Regions from separate parts of the Streptomyces sp. NPDC002734 genome, predicted to be linked through region 1. Evidence: riboswitches for the same ligand, from Rfam matches in the RefSeq annotation. Region 1 holds a riboswitch; the other holds the start of a gene.

Region 1 (4,204 bases):
GAAGGGACCGCGAGCCGCCCCGCCGGACCCCGCCGGGCGGGCGGCTTCACCGCCACGCCCCGACGGCCCGCGCGTCAGACCGCCCTGGCGAGCCAGGACTTGAGGTCGTCCAGCGCCAGCTGCCCCTTGGCGACGATCGTGTCGCCCGAGGACTCGCCGCGCAGGCGGCGCCCGATCCACGGCACCAGGTGCTCCCGCGCCCAGTGGACGTCGTCGAGGCGGACCTCGAGCACGCCGCGCTGGGGGCGCGGGGGCCAGGGCTGCTCCGGGTCGGCGGGGACCTCGAGACCGAGGACCTGGCCGGCCCGCAGCGCCACCCGGGTGTGCCCCTCGGCGGAGAGGTGCAGGCGGTCGCTGTCCCAGGCGCGGCGGTCCTGGACGCTGCGCAGGGACCACAGGTCCAGCACCGGGCAGCCGTACCGGTCGGCGATGGCGCGGACGTGCCCGTTGTACGTGGCGATCTTCCCGCGCAGGTGCTTGAGGACGGGGACGCCCCGGGTGTCGAAGCCGGTCGCGACGAGGACGGTCCCGGCCGCGGAGGCGAGCTCCGCGACGGCCTTCTCGAAGCGCTCGGCGACGTCGTCGGGGTCGGTGCCGGGCCGCAGGATGTCGTTGCCGCCGGCGCAGATGGACACCAGGTCGGGGGCGAGGTCACGGACCTGGGGGACCTGGTCGGCGGCGACCTGGTCGAGGAGCTTCCCGCGCACGGCGAGGTTGGCGTAGCGGAAGTCGCCCTCCGGCCTGCGGTCGGCGAGGAGGACCGCGAGGCGGTCGGCCCAGCCGACGAACGTCCCGTCGGGCCCGGGGTCCCCGACGCCCTCGGTGAAGCTGTCCCCGACGGCCACGTACGACCCGACCGACCCGATCACTGTTCTTCTGTCATTCTTCGAATCGTCTGCCACATCGAGGCATCCTCCTCCTTCGGTTGTGAGCTACGCGACCGTAGGGAGGGGTTGACGGCGGGTGAGAAATACCACGTGTGAGGGCCCGAACACACCGAGGACCGCACCCCGGCGGGGGGTGCGGCCCTCGGTTCGCGTGCGACCGCCAGGTCCCTCAGGGGCGTCAGCCGAGGCTGACCCCGTGCGAGTTGAGGTAGGCCACCGGGTCGACGTCGGAGCCGTAGTCGGGGCTGGTGCGGATCTCGAGGTGCAGGTGCGGGCCGGTCACGTTGCCGGTGGCGCCGGACAGGCCGATCTGTTGGCCGACCGTCACGGTCTGCCCGACGGAGACGGACAGCTGCGACTGGTGGGCGTACTGGGAGTACATGCCGTCGGCGTGCTGGATGACGACCTGGTTGCCGTAGGCGCCGCCGTCGCCGGCCGCCACCACGGTGCCCGCGGCGATCGCCTTGATCGGGGTGCCGGTGGGGATCACGAAGTCGGAGCCGGTGTGGTAGCCGCTGGACCACATGCCGCCGGGCGTGTGGTAGGCGGTGCCCAGGCTCGCGGCGTCCACGGGAGCGGTGTAGCCGCTCGTGGCGGCGGCGTCGGCGACCGTGGTCTTCGGGGCGGCGGGCTTCGCGGGGGCGGCCTTCGCGGCGGTCCTGGCCTTGGCGGGCTTGGCGGCCGCCTTCTTGCCGAGGTCCAGCTTGGTGCCGGGCTTGATCAGGCGCGGGTTGTCGCCGACGGCCTCGCGGTTGATCTTGTACAGCTTCTTCCAGCCGCCCGCGACCTTCTTCTTCTCGGCGATCTTCGAGAGGGAGTCGCCCTTCTTGACCGTGTAGGTCTGGCCGACGGCCTTCTTCGCTGCGGCCGGCACGCTCTGCGCCGCGTTCTGCGGAGCGGCGGCGTGGGCGGTGGCGGAGCCCATCAGGGGCAGGCCGAGCACCATGGCGCCCGTTCCGGCGACGGCGATGGAGCGGGTGAGGCGCTGGACGCCGGTGGGACGGCGGTGCTGCTGACGCTTCGCGGGCATGACGTTGTCCTCTCCGTCGCCTGCGAGGTGAGCTGTCGGGTGCGGGCTGGAGATGCCCGGCCGCGCCGTGCGCGGCTTTACCCCAAGCCCGTTCCGGAGACCGGAACAGGCGTGTACCTGTGGGTCCCCCGCTCCTGCCGTACTCGGGTTACTCGGGTGAGTGTGAGAGATCCGGGCGGCGGCAGGATTAGGCGTCCGTCCGGATCGGATGGTGAACGTAAGCGACCGGAGCGCAACCGGACAAGCGCCGGATTTCCACGAACGTGCATTCTTTGTGATCACTTAAGGGCAAAACGGTCACAGAGAGTCGCCGAGCCTCCCGCAACTCCCGCCCCGTGAGGCCCAGTTGCACCACGGCCACCGACGACGCTCGGTCACCGGTATGAGGCTGCTCACCCACTCGCACCCCACGAGCCCCCCGATGCAGGAGAGTTGTTCTTTTCCCGGACAAGTCACCATTAGGCCCTTTTGCCCGAATCGCACAGTGCGTGAGTGGCCTGCGGGCGGAGGCGACCACGGCTCCGGGGCGGCGGCACCCTCCATGTCCTGGGGACGCGTGTCGTATCGTCGGAGCGCACCCGCCGGATGCCGCGCCGGCGGGGCCGAGTGGGAGGAGCCCCCGTGACGCAGCAGGCCCCGTCGACCGAGCCCCAGCTCGCCGGAGTGCGCAACTTTCGCGACGTGGGCGGGATGCCCACGTCGGACGGCCGCAAGGTGAGGCCCGGGGTTCTGTACCGCAGCGGCCATCTGGCGAGCGCGACCGCCGAGGACGCCGCCTTCCTCGCCTCCCTCGGCCTGCGCACGATCTTCGACTTCCGCAACGAGGCGGACCGGAGCCTGGAGGGGCCCGACGTCACGCTGCCCGGGGTCCAGGAGGTGCGCCTGCCGCTGTCCGACCCGGCCGACGGCGCCGAGTTCTGGCGCCGGGTCCGCCGCGGAGGGGTGGACGAGCTGCGGCCCCTGCTGGGCGACGGCCGCGCGGCGCAGCGCATGATCGCGTCGTACCGGCAGACCGTCCTCACCCGCACCGAGGAGCACTCCCGGGTGCTGCGCTCGCTGGCCGAGGAGGGCGCACCGGCCCTGATGCACTGCTCGGCCGGCAAGGACCGCGCGGGCCTGTCGATCGCGGTGACGCTGCTGGCCCTGGGCGTGGAGCGGGACGCGATCACGGAGGACTACCTGAAGTCGGGGGCCAAGCACCGGCGCTACAAGCTGCACCGCGGCGGCGAGTCCTCGGATCCCTACACGCCGGAGATCACCGAGCTGCTGAGCCCGCTGTTCGACGCGCGGCCCGAGTACCTGGGGACGGCGTTCGAGACGATCGAGGAGACCTGGGGCGGGGTCGACGCCTACCTGACGCGGGGACTGGGCATGACCCCGGAGCTGCGGGAGCGGCTGCGCGAGCGGCTCCTCGACTGATGGGGCCGGCATGAGGACACAGGCGTGAGGACACAGGGCGAGGGCCCGGGAGCGGACGTCCGCTGCCGGGCCCTCGCCCTGTGCCGGGCCGTACCGGCACCCCTGCTCAGTTCGCGCGGGCGCCCGCCTCGAAGAGCAGCCAGATGAAGCCGGCGAAGAGGTGGCCCGCCACGATGTAGACGAAGAGGCGGATCCACAGGGCACGCGGGAACTTGTCCTCGACGTTCCTGCGGTCGGGGACGTTGTTCTTCTCGGGGTTCGTCATGACGTCGCTCCGGACGGGGTCGGGTGGCCGCCGGGCGCCTCGGGTCCGAGGCAGAGGGCGGCCGTGGGGCTCTGCAGCAGGGTGTGGACGAACAGGAGCTCGGCGCCGTCCGGGCCCTCGGCGGCCAGGCGGTGCGGGGTGAGCGAGTCGAAGTGGGCGCTGTCGCCGGGGCCGAGCACGTGGGACGTGTCGCCCAGGTGGAGGCGGAGGGCTCCGGCGAGCACGTGCAGCCACTCCTCCCCCGGGTGGACCCGGACCACCTGGTCCTGGGGGCCGCCACTGTGCGGGATGCGGACGCGCAGGGCCTGCATGGCGCGTCCCGGCGCCCCGGCGGGCCAGTAGCTCCAGCCGCCGGCCCGGGTCTCCGCGGCGGCGGACGCCCGCACCACGGCCTCGCGGTCGGGGGTGGTCTCGCCGAGGAGTTCCGAGACGGTGGTGCCGTAGACGCGGGCGAGCCCGAGGAGGACGGGCAGGGACGGCTGACGGTGGCCGGTCTCCAGGCGGGAGAGGTGGGCCGGGGAGAGGTCGGCGGCCCGGGCGGCGGCCTCGAGGGTGAGGCCGGTCCGGTGCCGGAGTGCGCGGAGCGTCGGGGCTACGCTGGGA
Region 2 (4,204 bases), on a different contig from region 1:
CGCCAGCGCGTAGTACGGCACGGCGGCCAGCCCCGCCCGCTCGGCGACATCGCGCAGACGGCCTTCGTAGGTGTCCCGGGAGACCAAGTTGTAGTGCGGCTGGATGACCGCGTAGCGGGCGAAGCCCTCGCGCTCGGAGAAGTCCAGCGACTCCTGGAGCCGCTCGGCGGTGATGTTGGACGCGCCGATCGCCCGCACCTTGCCCTCGCGGACCAGTTGGTCGAGGGCGAGCAGGATCTCCTCGACCGGCGTTTCGGGCTGGTCGAAGTGCGTGTAGTACAGGTCGATGTGGTCGGTGCCCAGCCGGCGCAGCGAAGCCTCCGCCGCCGCCCTGATGTTGGCGGCGGACAGCCCGCGGTATTGCGGGTGCTGGCTCACCTTGGTGGCGACCACGACCTCGGAGCGGTTGCCCCGGGCCTTGAGCCACCTGCCGATGACGGTCTCCGACTCGCCGCCCTCGTTGCCCTCCACCCAGGCGGAGTACGAGTCGGCGGTGTCGACGAAGTTGCCGCCCGCCGCGGTGTACGCGTCGAGGACGGCGAAGGACTCCCGCTCGTCGGCGGTCCATCCGAAGACGTTGCCGCCGAGGGCGAGCGGGAACACCTCGAGGCCGGACGTACCCAGCTTGCGCAGTTCACTCATGACGGTCACCAACGCGTCCGGCCGGCGGCGCATTCCGACGCGCCGCCGGCCGACCGCATCTGTTCGAAAGCGGGGGGAGGGAACCGGCGTTCGTCAGAGGTTGACGCCGCGCGCGGCCATCCAGGCCATCGGGTCGACGCCGTCGCCGCCGCCCGGGTGCACCTCGAGGTGCAGGTGCGGGCCGGTGACGTTGCCGGTCGCGCCCACCCGGCCGATGACGTCGCCGGTGGTCACCTTCTGGCCGACGCTGACGTTGATCGAGGACTGGTGGCAGTACCAGAGCTCGGTGCCGTCCTCGAGGGTGAGGATGGTCCGGTAGCCGTACGAGCCGGCCCAGCCGGCCTCGGTGACGGTGCCGGTGTGGACGGCCTTCAGCAGCGTGCCGGTGGGAGCCGCGAGGTCCAGGCCCGTGTGGTAGCCGGAGGACCACATGGAGCCGGCCTGCATGTACGTGGAGGTGATCGTGTAGGAGGACGCCGGCGAGACGAAGCTGGCCGCCAGCTTGGCGATGCGCTCGGCCTCGGCCTTGGCCTTGGCCTCCTCCTCGGCCTTCTCGGCGGCGGCCTCACGGGCCTCCGCCTCCGCCTTCTCCTTGGCCGCCTTCTCGGCGGCGGCCTGGGCGGCGGCCTCCTGGGCCTCCAGCGCGGCCTGCGTCTCGGCCTCCTGCTCCTGCTGGGCGGCCTGCGCCATGATGCGGGTGCGCAGCGCCTCGCCGGCGTCGGCGGAGGACGGAGTCTCGGCCGGGGCGACGCCCACGCCCATCTCGCCGAGGACGCTGGGGGCCTGCTCGGCGGCCGCGGTTTCGGTCTCGTCGCCGCCGGGAAGCAGGGAGGTGACCGGGTCCAGCGACGGCATCTGCGGCATGGTGATGTGCACCGGGGCCTTGCCGGGCGCGGCGGTGGCCATGCCGCCCGCGCCGACGGCGGCGATCACACCGACGCCGAGGACGGTGGAACTGCGGGCCAGGCCCCGCTGCTTGGTCACCCGGTGACGGCCTCTGGAGACCGTCCCCTCGCTGGGGTTCCACTCCTCGAAGGAGCCCTCGCCGGGGAATCCGGCGGGACCGTACGCGTCGGCGGCCGCACGCTGGCTCGGCACGAAGGGCAGTTCAGGGGCAGGGGGGTTGGACGCCACGGGGGCGCGCTCCTTTCCTTCCGTCTCGCCTACCGGGTTAGCTGACGGGTTCGGAGCGGGAAGGTCTCCTACGCGCGTATACGGAGATACGCCCGATTCACCCCGGAAAGTGGTTCCCCGGTTCCCTTACGGGATTCGGCAGAGCGCACGGAGCCGTCGCTTGTGACGGCTGGGACAGCCGCGCGCTGCGTTATCGAACGTTAATAGAAGCGGTGGCTCATTTCCAAGCCGTTCCTTCACATCGTCCGACCCTGTGGCCCGAACCTATGGAGGTTCATCAGGGCGAAACGGACATGGCTTCGGTCACACGGCCACCGCCGCCTTGGCTTGATCGTTACACCGGGGTCCCCCTGCGTACCGGGTGCCGCTGCCGTGTTCCGGCCGGTCACAGGGTCCGTACGACGAGCAGGGCCATGTCGTCCTCGACGTCTCCCCCGGAGTGCAGGGCCACGTCCTCGGACAGGAACTGCAGAAGGTCCTCCGGCTCTCGGAAGTCCCGCCCCTCCAGCCGCGCGACCGGGTCGTAGAACACACCTTCCTCGTCCCGCGCCTCGGTCAGGCCGTCGGTGTAGAAGAGCACCGTGGCGCCCGGCCGCAGCGGAACGGGCGGTCCGGGTCGGGGCGGCCCGGTGAGCTCCGAGAGGGCGAGCGGACTCCCGGCCTCCCCCGGGTCCAGCAACCGCGGCGGCGCCCCCGGCTCCAGCAGCAGCGGCGGCGGATGACCGTGGTTGACGATCGACACGCTCCGGCCGTCCTGGGAGAACTCGGCGAACACCGCCGGCACAAAGCCCTCCTGCTGCTCCAGCTCCACCGCCCGTCGGTCCCGCTCACGCACCACCGCCTGTTCCATGTGTTCCGCGGCCTGCTCGATGCTGTCGGCCCGTTCCGCCACCTCGCGGAAGGCGCCGACGACGACCGCGACCGCGGCCACGGCCTCCATCCCCTTACCGCGCACGTCCCCCAGCACCATCCGCACCCCGTGCGGGGTGTCGTGCACGGCGTAGAGATCGCCGCCGATGTTCGCCTCCTGGAGGGCGGCCTCGTACCGCGAGGCGATCCGCAGGGCGCCGATCCGCCGCTGCGGCGGCGGCATCACGGCTCGCATCGCCGCCTCGGCCATCTGCCGGGCGGACGCGAGGCGCAGGTCGACCCGGTGCACCGCGGTGTTCATCACGCACGACAGCACCGAGACGACGACCACCGTGAACAGCTCGGTGGCCAGCAGCGCCGGCGAGTTCGCGTCCCGGATCAGTTCCATGGTGAGGATGCAACCGGTGGCCAGCAGTCCGATGAGCACCGTTGCCCGGAGGGTGTAGAGCGGGGCCGCGATGAGCGGGGCGGCGGCGAAGAACGGCACCGGGGTCACGTCCGGCGGCGTCAGGCCGTCGTAGACCAGGCCGAGTACCAGGGCGATGAACGGCAGCACCCGCAGCACCATGCGGGCGTAGTGGAACCACCGGCGGCCGGACCCGAGGGCCTCCTCGATCTCCGGATCCACCGGTCCGCCTCGCCTCAGCATGGAGACCATCGTTCCGCGCCCGGGCGAAAGCGGCGACCGCTGGCCTCCGGGCGGATGAAGCGGAGGAAGGAGAGCACGACACAAACACTCAGGGCCGGAATCCTTGAAAGGATTCCGGCCCTGAGTCTTCAGTAGCGGGGACAGGATTTGAACCTGCGACCTCTGGGTTATGAGCCCAGCGAGCTACCGAGCTGCTCCACCCCGCGTCGTTGTGTCTTCACTGTACGACATGGCGCGGGGGAAAAGCGAATCGGTTCACGTCGCCCCGCCGGACAGGTGGCGGTTGGGCCGCACGGCACGCTCCTCGTACTCGGGCAGCAGCACCACCCGGACGCCGCCCGCCGCCAGCACCCCGCTGCCGTCCGCGGCCGCCACGAAGGTGTCGGGCTCCCGCCAGGCGGTGACCACCCGCCGCACCCCCGCGTCGAGGATCAGCCGCGCGCACGGGGCCGGCCGGGAGGCACGGCGGGCACAGGGCTCCAGGCTGCTGTAGACGGTGGCCCCGGGCAGCCGCGGGTCGGCCGGGTCGATCTTGGCGAGCGCCGCCTCCTCCGCGTGGACCACCGGGTCGCCCCCCTCCCGGGAGTGGCCGCGGGCCAGCTCGGTCCCGTCCTCGGCCACCACCACCGCGCCCACGCTGAACGCGGTGCGGGACGGCGGGCACTCCTCGGCCAGGTCGCAGGCGAGGCCCAGCCAGTACCGGTCGGCGGCGGAGACCGAGGGGCCGGCGCCCGGGGCGACCGGCCGGTAGCGGGCGAGCACCACATCGCCCACCGGCCGGGTCTCCTCCAGCCGCAGGCGGCCCGGCGGATAGCCACCCGGGCCGAAGAGCCGCGGCGCGTCCGGTTCGCCGACCAGCAGCGGGGCCAGCGCCAGCTGGAGCTCGTCGGCGAGTCCGAGGCGCAGCAG

Evidence for each region. A riboswitch is a leader RNA that binds a small molecule or an ion and turns the genes downstream of it on or off. The one in region 1 is predicted to bind cyclic di-AMP.
Region 2: linked by a shared signal. The riboswitch ahead of ABT026_RS11140 (M23 family metallopeptidase) and the one ahead of ABT026_RS16230 (M23 family metallopeptidase) in region 1 are both predicted to bind cyclic di-AMP.

Annotation. Positions count from the first base shown of each region.
Region 1 covers NZ_JBEOVU010000016.1:21,977-26,180, reverse strand. Annotated here, with positions in the region: gene ABT026_RS16235 (SGNH/GDSL hydrolase family protein) at 75-866, opposite strand; gene ABT026_RS16230 (M23 family metallopeptidase) at 1,066-1,917, opposite strand; cyclic di-AMP (ydaO/yuaA leader) riboswitch at 1,922-2,086, opposite strand; gene ABT026_RS16225 (tyrosine-protein phosphatase) at 2,539-3,336, shown strand; gene ABT026_RS16220 (DUF6126 family protein) at 3,443-3,601, opposite strand; gene ABT026_RS16215 (helix-turn-helix domain-containing protein) at 3,598-4,204, opposite strand, start outside.
Region 2 covers NZ_JBEOVU010000009.1:183,073-187,276, reverse strand. Annotated here, with positions in the region: gene ABT026_RS11145 (aldo/keto reductase) at 1-642, opposite strand, end outside; gene ABT026_RS11140 (M23 family metallopeptidase) at 736-1,776, opposite strand; cyclic di-AMP (ydaO/yuaA leader) riboswitch at 1,788-1,927, opposite strand; gene ABT026_RS11135 (PP2C family protein-serine/threonine phosphatase) at 2,162-3,295, opposite strand; tRNA gene ABT026_RS11130 (tRNA-Met) at 3,428-3,501, opposite strand; gene ABT026_RS11125 (dihydrofolate reductase family protein) at 3,551-4,204, opposite strand, start outside.